3 regions of the Arthrobacter pascens genome follow, and region 3 is predicted to be linked to each of the others. Evidence: riboswitches for the same ligand, from Rfam matches in the RefSeq annotation. Region 3 holds a riboswitch; each other region holds the start of a gene.
The links. A riboswitch is a leader RNA that binds a small molecule or an ion and turns the genes downstream of it on or off. The one in region 3 is predicted to bind cyclic di-AMP.
Positions count from the first base shown of each region.

Region 1: another riboswitch for cyclic di-AMP. It lies ahead of QFZ40_RS08275 (LysM peptidoglycan-binding domain-containing protein); the one in region 3 lies ahead of QFZ40_RS16070 (C40 family peptidase).
Region 2: another riboswitch for cyclic di-AMP. It lies ahead of QFZ40_RS16770 (hypothetical protein); the one in region 3 lies ahead of QFZ40_RS16070 (C40 family peptidase).

Region 1 covers NZ_JAUSXF010000001.1:1,803,010-1,807,054, reverse strand. The annotation lists gene QFZ40_RS08295 (lytic transglycosylase domain-containing protein) at 1-8, opposite strand, end outside; gene QFZ40_RS08290 (nuclear transport factor 2 family protein) at 83-496, opposite strand; gene QFZ40_RS08285 (dienelactone hydrolase family protein) at 559-1,536, opposite strand; gene QFZ40_RS08280 (MBL fold metallo-hydrolase) at 1,622-2,389, opposite strand; cyclic di-AMP (ydaO/yuaA leader) riboswitch at 2,513-2,715, shown strand; gene QFZ40_RS08275 (LysM peptidoglycan-binding domain-containing protein) at 2,719-3,552, shown strand; gene QFZ40_RS08270 (acyltransferase family protein) at 3,852-4,045, shown strand, end outside.
Region 2 covers NZ_JAUSXF010000001.1:3,671,592-3,675,636, forward strand. The annotation lists gene QFZ40_RS16760 (response regulator transcription factor) at 1-51, shown strand, start outside; gene QFZ40_RS16765 (HAMP domain-containing sensor histidine kinase) at 54-1,559, shown strand; cyclic di-AMP (ydaO/yuaA leader) riboswitch at 1,665-1,839, shown strand; gene QFZ40_RS16770 (hypothetical protein) at 1,845-2,648, shown strand; gene QFZ40_RS16775 (YdeI/OmpD-associated family protein) at 2,718-3,161, shown strand; gene QFZ40_RS16780 (HAD-IA family hydrolase) at 3,142-3,822, opposite strand; gene QFZ40_RS16785 (VOC family protein) at 3,931-4,045, opposite strand, start outside.
Region 3 covers NZ_JAUSXF010000001.1:3,510,816-3,514,860, reverse strand. The annotation lists gene QFZ40_RS16075 (M23 family metallopeptidase) at 1-476, shown strand, start outside; cyclic di-AMP (ydaO/yuaA leader) riboswitch at 624-784, shown strand; gene QFZ40_RS16070 (C40 family peptidase) at 855-1,523, shown strand; gene QFZ40_RS16065 (NlpC/P60 family protein) at 1,687-2,415, shown strand; gene QFZ40_RS16060 (HNH endonuclease) at 2,662-3,162, shown strand; gene mobA (molybdenum cofactor guanylyltransferase) at 3,266-3,904, shown strand; gene QFZ40_RS16050 (DUF6457 domain-containing protein) at 3,939-4,045, shown strand, end outside.

The DNA.
Region 1 (4,045 bases), 1.7 Mb from region 3:
CAGGACATAGTTTGTGAGCATACCGGGCAATCCTGGATTTGGATGCCGGAAAAGTGAAACAAACGGTTCGGCGTGGCAGCATTTATTGTTTTTGTGGACGCCGTCCGGAGAGGGATTCCACCGTTTCTTCAATGCCAACCAATTCCTCTTCGACGTCCTCCAGATACAGACGCCCGGCAATGACCAGGCCCTCCGAGACCTGGAACAAGGCAACTCCCCGCATGTGGAATGCTTTACCGTCGCTGCGGTTTCCGGACCAGTCCCATTCGATCCAGGTCGTGTCGCCGTCGTCCACGGAGCGGATCACTTCTGACCTGAAATCGGGAATTCCGGCGAACATTGCCGCCCAATTAGCGTGCATTTGCGCCCGACCGGTAAATGCCCTTCCAGGATGCGCAGGTTGCTCGCTGCGGTAGTTCTCGTGGAACAGTGCTGCGGCCCCTTCAAGGTCATGCGCACTGAGCGCTGCCGCCAACCTGTCCGTTACTTCGCTCATCGGTCCCTCACGTCCAGACGGAATGGAGCTTGCGTACTTGCAGGGGGTTCCGGTTCACACGCTTAGACGAACCGACCGAACCAGGCCAGCGTGTCATTCCACGCCGCGGTGGCCTGCGCCTCTTTGTAGCGCTCGCCTGTGTCGTTATGGAACGCGTGGTCAACGCCGGGGTAAACGGTGAGCTGGTGGCGGACGTTACTGGCGGTCAAGGCATCGCGAAGGGCCGGCATCGCACCGGTGATTCGCTGGTCAAGTTCAGCGTAGACCCCAAAGACTGCCGCCTTGATGGCGCGGACCTTGTCCAGATCGGGGGCGGGGCCGTAGAAGGCTGCTGTGGCCTTCAGTCCGGGGAGCGCTGTCGCCGCCTGCCACGTGATGCCGCCGCCGAAGCAGTAGCCGTTCATAGCGATCCGTTCCGGGTCCACGTAGTCCTGGGACTGGAGGTACTCAAATGCCGCGGCAAAGTCGGAGACATGGCGCTGGGCACCAGCCTTGGTCAGCGCTCCAGGCACGGCGTCCGGGTCCATCTTCGCCGTGCCTGCCTCCCGGCTCAGCAGGTCCAGGGCAAGTGCTGAATACCCGGCCTTCGCGAATCGTCGCGCAACGTCCTGAATGTGAGGAGTGAGCCCGCGATTTTCATGACAGACCAGGACGGCCGGTCCCTTGGCGGAAGCGCCCGGCCGGGCAAGGTAAGCACGGATGTCGGTTCCGTTGGACGGGAACTGTACCTCCGACGTCGTCAGTCCCGGCTCCCCCTCCGGGACGGAAACCGGACTCTTCGCCCCGGGAACAGCTCCGGAGGCGGCGGGGCCTGACCCCGCTGCTGACGACGGGCGTTCCGGGCTAGGCATGGGATCCGTTCCCGACGGCACTTCATCAGGAGTGCAGCCGACCAACAGCATCGCCGCGGAAGCTGTGGCCATGCTGCCTGTAATGAACGCCACCCGGCGGGTGAACGTCCTGTGGGTCATGGCACCGGCACGGTAATCGTCGAAGAATTCCTCGATCAGGTACCTCTCAAACTTGCCAAGCTGGATCATGGTGGGCCTCCTCGAGCGTGCCGAATATCCTCCTCCGATGTCGGCCATCCGGCAAGGGGCAGGCGTTCAACACCCCTTCCGCTTGTCATGCGGCGGGGATGCTGGAGATGGCGTCACCAATCCTCATCCGCAGGGCGGGCCCGTGTCCGGGAAGGACCAGGGAGGCGTCGACGTCGGCCAGGCGGCTTAGTGTCTCCCCCATGGCTTCCGGGCGGCTATGGAACATGGGATGCAGCATCTGGACACCGGTCTCCTTGCTGAGGGGATGACCCGTGACCAGGGCGTCCCCGGTCACCACCGCGTTCGCCTTGGGAAGCACAAAAGCGGTATGTCCGGGCGTATGCCCCGGAACCAGGACCGCCCGGGGGGAGCCGGGAAGGGCCCGCAGTTCGTTGGCGCCCCAGGCTCGCGCCTCCGTGGCCGGCTCTGCAGCCAGGGCACCAGCCCTGATGACGTGCAGCATCCAGCGGCAAACCCGTGGCCGCCAAGCCCGCCGCAGTACCTGGCCCAGGGTCACCTGGTGTTTTTCCTGGCCGCGGACATGCGCCACCTCCTCGGGACTGCAGAGGATCGGGGTGCCGTACTCCCGGGAGAAATGTGCGGCCGATCCCGTGTGATCAACGTGTCCGTGGGTAATCAGCATCGCCTTGGCATCCGCCGGCTCGAGGCCGATCTGCCTGATTGATGCCAGTACGCGCTCGAGGTCACCGGGGTAGCCTCCGTCAACAACGAGGAAGTCTTCGCCTTCGCGAACGATGATCCAGTTCGACGCCGGTCCCTCCACGAAGTGGACGCCTTCTGCGGGCTCCGTAGTCCGCTGCCTCGGATCCCAATCATCGTGGTGCTGGGGCATGGTCCCGCTTTCTTTCGACCGGATGGGTAACGCTGTTGACAAACTAGTTCCGTTACCGGAACGTGACTTTTCGGGGGAGCAGAAGATACCCTCTTTCGGTGCCCCGGTTTCAGCCGGGACATTTCCGTCAGTATGCCGAACCCTGCCGCTGACCGGGATCCAATCGCTTTCCAGCTGGCAGGGACGGGGGAACCACGTTTCCACGGCCTTCTCAGGAGGCCTTGGGGTTAAGTCGTTAACTCTCCGTCCCGCATGGAGGCGTTTCCGGCCGGGTGTCTCCGACCCGAACCCGACAGCTCACCCCGCAGGCATGGGAGAGGCGATCTTCTGTGTCAAAAAATTCCATCACCGCCCGTCATCGCGCAACCCCCAGCCGATCAATTGTGCTCGAAGGCCTGTCAGTCACGGCCAAGTCTAATCTCCTGAACATGGGAAAGTCCGGCGTGGTTGTTGCTGCCGCATCGGGACTTCTGTTCGGCATCGGGGCACCGGCCCACGCCGGAACCCACGCGCCCGATAATTCCGGAACCGCAAATGTTCAGGTCCAGGCAAGTGCTCCCGCCCCTGCCCCGGCCCCCGCGGCAGCGGCACCCGCAGCCAGGGTCCATACAGTCGTTTCCGGCGACACTCTGGGTGCAATTTCCGCACATTACGGAGTGAGTCTTAACTCGGTTTTCTCCGCCAATGGCATGTCCATGGCGACGATCATCTACCCGGGCAACCAGATAAAAATCCCGGGGACCGGAACGGCTGCACCGGCACCGGCTCCGACTAGGGCAGCTGCCCCCGCGCCGGCCCCCGCCCCGGCACCGACAGTACGCGTAGCCGCAGCCTCGGCACCCGCAGCGGCATCCAGCTCTGTCGGCGCGGCAATTCTGGGTTCGGCGTACTCCCAGCTGGGTGTGACCCAGGACTGCACCGCCATGGTGGAGAAGGCCCTGCGCTCCGTTGGCAAGAGTGTGGGCGACTTGGCCCCCGGTCAGTTCTTCCAGTACGGCAGCGTTGTGGGCACGCCTGCTCCCGGTGACTTGGTCATCACTGCCGGACACGTAGGCGTCTACGCCGGCAACGGCCAGGTTGTCAGCGGCGGCGTGGACGGTTACAAGACCCAGGTCCATTCCATCAGCTGGCTCTCAGGCTATTCCTTCGTTCGGGTAGCTTAGCGCGGCCCTGCAAGCAAACGGCGGCGGACGGCGACAACCGTCCGCCGCCCTTTTGTCTCCAAACCGGCCAGCGTCAGGTTCCGTCCAGCCAAATCAGGAATACTGGTGCAAGGCGCGGGCTCAGGGCCTGCAATCCCAATCATGTCCACAGACAAGGGCCGGTTTGCCTTTCACTTGATATTTGAACCGGCTACTTGCGAGGCTCCGGAGGTTATGTGACAGTGCGAGTTGAGGGAACGGTCGCGAGGCCCGCCCAGCAAACTGCCCATCAAACTGCAGTTCGGCCCAGGCTGGACTCCTTGGACGTCCTTCGCGGTGCGGCCGTCGGTGCCGTTCTTTTGGGGCATTCCTGGCCCGCGATATTCCAGGGCGCAGGAATCGTCGGTGTCATCGTCTTTTTTGTGCTCAGCGGTTACCTGATCACGGGTGTACTCCTCAGGGATGTCGAACGGCACCGCAAGATCCGTTACGGCCGTTTCTATGCCCACCGGGC
Region 2 (4,045 bases), 160 kb from region 3:
ATGATCCACACCGTGCGGGGTGCCGGGTACGTTATCAAGCCGGCGGAATAGCCGTGCCTCTGATCTCCGAGCCGGCCGGCACACGCGGCCGCAGCTGGCTCAAGCCAGCCACCTGGCACCTGCGCACCCGCCTTGTCCTGGTGGCCATGGCCCTGCTCGTGAGCATCTGCGGCGCGGTGGGGCTGTTCAGCTTCGCGTCCATGGACGCCTTCCTCACCCGCCAGCTGGACGACCAGCTAAGCCAGGCCGCCCACCTGTCCAACGATCCCGGCCGACCGTCCATGGGCGGGTTCAACAACGGAAGAGACCCTCTGGACGCCCGCGGGCAGAGCGTCGGGACTTTGAACGCCCGCATCCTGAACGGGCAGGTCAACAGCGCCGGGTTCCTGGCCTCCGACACCACTCGTTCTGCCCTCTCTGCCGAGGACAAGCAGGCCCTGCTGGCCCTGGCGGCGAACGCGCAGCCCGTTGACCGGACCCTCTCAAACGGCGACTACCGGCTGATAGCAGGCAAGACCGGCAATGGCGACGTCCTGGTCACCGGCCTTCCGCTTGCCGCTAAGGAGAGCACGCTGGCTTCCCTTGTGTGGACGTTCGTGTTTGTCTCGCTGGGAGGGCTCGTCCTGATCGGGCTGGCGGGGACGGTACTGATCCGGCGCACGATGAAACCGCTGGAGCAGCTCTCCGAGGTTGCCACCCGCGTCTCCCGGCTTCCGTTGGATGCGGGCGAGGTGGCACTCGCGGTGCGAGTCCCGGCGTCGAACTCCAATCCCGGAACCGAAGTAGGCAGCGTGGGCCACGCGCTCAATCTCATGCTGGACAACGTGGCCAATGCACTGGAGGCCAGGCAGAAGAGCGAGACCAAGGTCCGCCAGTTTGTGGCCGACGCGTCGCATGAGCTGCGAACGCCGCTGACGGCCATCCGCGGCTACACGGAACTGATGCGGATGACCGAGAATTTCACGGCGGACGGCCGGAAGTCCCTGGCCCGGGTCCAGAGCCAGTCCGAGCGTATGACCACGCTGGTGGAGGATCTGCTCCTGCTCGCCCGGCTTGACGAAGGTCAGCCGCTGAAGCTCAGCGAGGTGGATCTCACGCAGTTGGTCATCGAGACCGTTAGCGATGAGAAAGTGATAGCCCCGGACCACCACTGGCATCTCGAGCTTCCGGATGAGCCGGTGGCGGTCAGCGGTGATCCGGCCCGGCTGCGCCAGGTGATGGTGAACCTCCTCTCCAACGCACGCAAGCACACTGTGCCCGGGACCACGGTGGTCACCGGCGTAGCGAAGTCCCGTGACGGCAGTGCAGTGGTGACAGTAACGGACGACGGCGGCGGCATCCCCGCAGAGTTCGTGGACCATGTTTTCTCGAGGTTCGCCCGCGCAGACGCGTCCCGCGCGGGCAAGGCACCCGCATCCGGTCCTGCCGCTTCGGAAGGGACCAGCGGCCTTGGCCTGGCCATTGTCCAGTCCATCGTCGAAGCCCACGGCGGCCGCGTCGAGGTGAGGTCTAAGCCCGGCCGAACACAGTTCACCCTGCACCTCCCCATGAAGGCCTGATAACGCAAGGCAACACGCCGCCGTCGTGATCTCCGTTACCGAAATGTGACTTAAGGGGCAGACTCCTGTACCGTCGTGGGGGTGCGGTTCCCGTTCGGGCCGTACATCCGGATGACGCCAAACTCTGCCGCTTACCGGATCCTTCTTGACCAGGCAGAGGCGGGGGACCCACCGTCCCGGGCTATTAGTGCCCTTGGGGTTAAGCCAGCACGTGAATTTCCGTGTGGCCGGATGCCCTCATCCGAACCCGACAGCTAACTCCGCAGGTGTGAGAGGCGATTCTTCATGTCTGAATTCAAGGTAGAACCACGCCCGCAGCGCGGGTCAACGTCCCACGGCCGCCATAAACTCTCTCCCACGGAGGCGGCACTTCAACTGTCAGAATCCGGGTCCTCCACGTCCGGATCCCCCCTATCCGGATCCGCACTGTCCAAGCTGTCCCGGCTGGTCAAGATTCCCTCTTTGGGCAAACGTGCCGCGGTGATCGCCACCTCATGTGCCCTCCTCGTGGGAGTGGCCGCGGCAGGCCAGGCAACGGACTCGATCGCCAGGGCGGGTGCCACCAACCCTCATTCGGCGGACGCCCAGGCTGGTGCACAGTCAAACCTCAGCCTCGAAAAGAGCGAGATCCAGGCTCCGGCCTCCCCGTCGCCGGCGCCGGCGGAAGTAAGCGTTGCGCCCCAGGCAGCAGAACCGGCACCCGCTCCAGTGCAGGCGCCGGCCCCTGCCCCCGAGCCAGCCCCTGCCCCTGCCCCGGCTCCTGCGCCAGTTGTTGCGGTCAACGATCCGGCCGGCGCCCAGGCCTACGCTGCCAGCCAACTGGCATCCTATGGTTGGGGCCCCGACCAGATGCAGTGCCTGAAGACACTGTGGACCAAGGAGTCGGACTGGACCACCACCGCCACCAATGCGAGCAGCGGCGCCTACGGCATCGTCCAGTCGCTGCCAGCAGAGAAGATGGCAAGCGCCGGGGCGGACTACCTCACCAACTACCGCACCCAGATCAACTGGGGCTTGAACTACATCAAGCAGAGTTACCAGTCACCGTGCGGTGCCTGGAACTTCCACCTCTCGCACAACTGGTACTAAGCCCGGCTTGACGTCCCGCTGAGCCCGGTCCTTCTGTCGATAGACAGGGCCGGGCTGCATACTTGGACCATGAAATTCACCACCACCATCCTTGGCAGCGGCAACAAGGCCGGCATTGAAGTTCCGGAGGAGATCATTTCGGCGCTGGATGCAGGCAAGCGGCCGGCGGTGGTTGTGACGATCAACGGCAAAAGCTATCGGAGCAGCATCGCCGTCATGGGCGGACAGAGCCTGATCGGGGTCAGTGCTGTCAACAGGGAATTCGTGGGTGTTGCTGCCGGGGACACGGTGGAGGTGGACCTGGAACTCGACACCCAGCCGCGCATCGTCGAAGTTCCTGACGATCTCGCTGCTGCCATCGCCGCGGAACCGGAGGCCCAGGCCTTCTACGGAACCCTGAACTACAGTGCCCAGCGGCGGTATGTCGAGCCCGTCGGCGATGCAAAAACCGAAGAAACCAGGGCCCGGCGGATCGCCAAAGTAGTGGCAGATCTCAAAGCAGGAAAGAAATAACCCTGCGTCCCGCAGCGTCCGTGTCCAGTGTGGCTGAGACCGAACTGTAATCGGCGATATGCAGCACTCCGTCGGGAAGGGGGCCCGTGTTCGGGCCCACCGCCACCGTTCGGATTCCGGCGGCAAGGCCTGCGGTGATCCCGGCCGGGGCGTCTTCGAACACCAGCGCCTCCGCCGGCGCAACGCCCAGCAGCGTGGCCGCCCGGAGATATCCTTCGGGGTGGGGCTTGCCATAGGTGATGAGGTCAGCGGTAACAGCGGTGGCGGGCATGGCCAGGCCGGCAGCCTCCATGCGGATATCGGCCAGGATCCTGTCGGCTGATGTCACCAGGGCAACGGCATCCGCTGGAAGAATGCGCAGCAGTTCCGCAGCGCCGGGAAGCGCCACGATGCCATGCGTCCGAACCCTTTCCATGGCCCCGAGTTCGTCCGTCAGCGCGGCGACGTCGGCTCCGTCGGGAGCAAAACGCCGTACCGTATCACCCGCCCGGACACCATGGGAGGTGCGGAGGATCTCGGCAAAATCCAGTCCATAGCGCCCGGCGAACTCGCTCCACACCTGTTCCACCACAGCCGTGGAATCTACCAGCGTCCCGTCCATGTCAAACAGGACGGCGCGGCAGGTGAGGGTTCGGGTGGTGGCCGACGCGGGGATGCTCATGGTCCCATCCTGCCCTACAGCGGCCTGTGGCCAAGGATGTTTACAGCCGGGCCAGATTGTTTACGGGCGGGCCCTGGTCTATACGTCCCGCCTCGGGGAAGCCGGCTACTACGCCGACGGCGCAGCCTGTTCGCGCCACGGTATGTACTGCACCGCCCACTTGTTGCCATCAGGATCCGCGAAGTACACGAAATGCCCCCACGCCTGGACGTCAACCTCGCTC
Region 3 (4,045 bases):
TGGTGACGCTCGGTGATCCCGACGGAAAACTCAAGCAGTTGCTGAGTGCCCAGTCGGTGGGTTCCATCACCCGCGCCGCCTCCGCAGGCACCTTGGGCGCTCCGCTCGCCCACCTGGTCACGGCCTCCCCCTTCGGCTACCGGGTCAGCCCGATTACCGGCGGCAGCGGTGACTTTCACCGGGGCCAGGACTTTGTGGCCCAGTGCGGCACATCAGTCCTGGCGGCGGCCAGCGGCACGGTGACTTTTGCCGGCTGGCACCAGTTCGGCGGCGGCAACCGCATCGTTGTGGATCACGGAAACGGCCTCGAAACTACGTATAACCACCTCTCGTCCTTCAATGTGAAGGTTGGCCAGACGGTCAGCCGCGGCGAGGTTGTGGCACTCAGCGGCACCACCGGCGCCTCCACCGGCTGCCACCTGCATTTCGAGGTCCAGGTCAATGGCGAAGTTGTCGATCCCATGGGCTGGCTCTGAGTAAATGATGGACAACTATCGAATCCTTGTGACATGCCGTGACCTGAATGTGACATTCGATCCAAACTGCTGTACCGTCTAAAGCGCGTCAACTTTTCCGAAGTTGACGTTCTTGAGTGGATTGCCTAGCTCTGCCACCGCTCAAGGTCCGTTCGCATGACATCGTCTGGCAGGGGCGGGGGAACCAATTTTGGTCTTCGATAAGAAGGCCTTGGGGTTAAGTCGCAAAGCTTCCCAGGAAGCGGCGCGGCCGGGTGAACTCCCATCCGAATCCGACAGCTCACCTCGCAGGCATTGGGAGAGGCTACCTTCGTGTCTTCACGCCACAATGCTGCGCGCCACCGCGCGCAAACGGTTCGTACCAACCCTTTGGGCCATGTGTCCAGCGCAGTTAGTGCAAATGCCGGGACCGTCGGTCGCCAGGCTGCAGTTATTGCAGCTGCCTCAGGTCTGATCCTGAGCATGGGGCTTCCGGCCAACGCAACGGACGGCGCCGCTGGCGTATCCGCGTCCGCTGAGTCCGGTTCAGCCCAGGCTGCACTTGCGGTAACTGCTGCACCCACGGCCCTTGTCTCCTTCGAGCGGCCAGTGGTGAAGACCGCGCCCGCGCCAAAGGTCCAAGCCGTCCGGGCTCAGTCCGCGGCCTCGGAGACCGGCGCAGCCAGCACCTCTGAGGCGACAGCCGCGGGCAAGCTTACAGGCGCTGTGTCGTCGGCTGCGGCATCGGGCCTGGCAGCAATCGCGTACACAGGCATCGGCCACCCCTACCTCTGGGGCGGCACCACTCCCAACGGCTGGGACTGCTCGGGCTTCGCCCAGTGGGTCTACGCCCAAGCGGGCATCAGCATTCCCCGTACCAACGCCTGGACGGCCATGAAGCCGACCTCAACACCCGCTCCCGGTGACCTGGTCATGCAGAATGGCGGCGCCCATGTCGGCATCTACGTCGGCAACGGCATGATGATCAGCGCGCTCAACCCGTCACAGGGCACCCTGTTGACGCAGGTGACTGCCACCGGTACCTCCTCGTTCTTCACCCTGCAGTAGCTCTCCCGGAGCTCCATGCTGGCTCCACAAGAACCACTTCTTCGCTAGAAATACCTTCCGCTAAATCCCCGTTCGGGGCGTGCCGGCGTACCCCCAAGATGCCGGCACGTCCAAAGCCCTGCGGCTGCTCACGCGGTCCTAAGGAAATCGAAAGAGAGAAATAATGACTACTCGTGCAACTGTTGCACGGCACCGCGCCGAGGTCACCAGGACCAACTCGCTTGCTGTCATTGCCAAGGCAGTCGGCGACAACGCCGGTGGCATGGGCCGCCAGGCCGCGGTGATCGCGGCCGCGTCCGGTCTCGTCCTGACCAGCGGTATCGCTGCCAACGCCGCAGACACCAACGTTCAGCGTGAATCCGCCCCCACCTCCAACGTAGAAGTAGAGGCCGCACCGGCCACCATTTCCGCTGCTTCCACCATTGCCATCTCCTACGAGAAGCCCGCAGTCACCACCACGCCGGCTCCGGTCGTCGAGGCCCCCGCGCCCGTTGCCGAAGCCGCAAAGCCTGTGGCAGCCATCAAGGTGGCAGCTGCAGAGACCACCGGCGCTGTCGCTGCCAGCAGCAAGGGCCAGGCCATCCTGGCCGCGGCCTACGCACAGCTTGGCGTCCACCAGGACTGCACGATGCTGGTGACCAACGCACTTGCCGCCGTGGGTATCCACTTCCACGACTGGCCTGCAGGCTACCTGTCCCTGGGCCGCACCGTAAGCGCCGCCGAGGCTCAGCCGGGCGACCTGATCTACTACGCCGACGGCGGAGCAGGCATGGCCCACATCGCTGTCTATGCGGGTAACGGCATGGCAGTGCACGGCGGCTACAACGGTAACCAGACTGTTGTTTTCAGCGCATACGTCGGTTCCGGCCCCGTCTTCATCCGCGTCAGCTAAGACACCAAGCCAGCGCTTCAAAGGACTCCTGCCTCGCGGCGGGAGTCCTTTGCTTTTGCCCTCATTCGGTCGTAGTCCGACCGGAGTCCGTCGGGGGAGGGCAACCGACACGGGTGCCCGGTGACCGTCGATTACCCGATCCTGCGTTTCTTTGTTTACTCTTGTGGTGTCGATCCATAGCCCGGACATGCCGGGGGCAGCCGGCCCTCGTGCCCCTGACGGGTGCGGCCGTGAAGAGGTATGTGCATGCGCACTCTCGTTCTGAATGCTGGATATGAACCGCTGGCGGTTATCACCTTCCGCCGGGCGCTGGTGCTTGTGCTGACCGGCAAGGCAAGCGTGGTGGCCGAAGGCGAGGACCCTGTGGTGGGACCTCAGGAGATACTGGGCCGCCCGTCCGTGATTCTCCTGAACCGCTACATTCGTCCGAGATACAACCAGAGCACTGCGGTCAGCCGGCGGGGTGTGCTTCGCAGGGACGGCCACCGCTGCGCCTACTGCGGCAAGGCTGCCCACACCATTGACCATGTGCACCCCAAGTCACGGGGAGGTGCTGATTCTTGGGAAAACCTGGTCGCTGCCTGCCTGCGCTGCAATAACGCCAAAGGCGACCATACCCCTGGTGAGATGGGCTGGAAGCTGCGGTTCGTCCCCGAGCCCCCGCATGGGACCATCTGGCAGATCAAGGAGCTGGAGAAGCCGACTCCTGCCTGGGATCCTTTCCTGCTGCCTGAACGGGCAGCCTGATCCCTGAGCTGCGGGGTCCGGGCTGAGGGCTGACTTTGCGGAGCTTGCACTTGCGGACCTGAGCTGGCACGTCGCGTTGCGCCAGCCCCGCTAGGCTTGGACCGTGGAGCGTGACACCTTGGAATTTGATGCAGTGATTCTCGCGGGTGGCCGTTCCTCGCGGCTGGGCGGGATCCCCAAGCAGAGTTTGGTCTACGACGGCACCAGCCTGCTACAGCGCGCCCTCGACGCTGCGGGCGGTGCCGCCGGACTTGTCGTCGTGGGCCCGGAATCGGGGGTCCTTCCGACCGGTGTGCTCAGCTGCCGGGAGGATCCGCCGTTCGCCGGGCCGGCCGCCGCCGTCGGAGCCGGGCTGGCGGCGCTGGCGCAGACGGGCCACGCACGCCCCTTTACGCTGGTTCTCGCCTGCGACATGCCCAATGTCGCTGCCGCCGTGCAGGCCTTGGCCAAGGCGATCCAGCCCCAGGAAACAGGCATGGCAGGTTCGGACGGCGTCATGGCAGTCTCCCCAGACGGCCGCCTCCAGCCCTTGGTGGGCTTTTATAGCACAGCCGCGCTACAACGCTCCGTGCAGGACCTTGCGTCCAGGGGGGCGTTAACCAACGGTTCTGTGAGGACACTCCTTGCTAGTCTGGACGTGCAGCTGGTCACCGTCCCGGCCGGCTCCACCGAAGACGTGGACACCTGGGATGATGCCGCCGCACTTGGAGTGGCCAGCCAGGAACCACGCCCCGGTTCCTGACCAGCGCGGCCGCAGTTGATTTGGGAGGCAGAGCGTGAAAAGCCAGGATGAGACGCTGGAGGAATGGTGCAGGTCGTTACTTCAGGCTTATGAGCTCGAAGACGTCCAGCTGGACGTCAACGCGATCCTCGCACTCGCCGG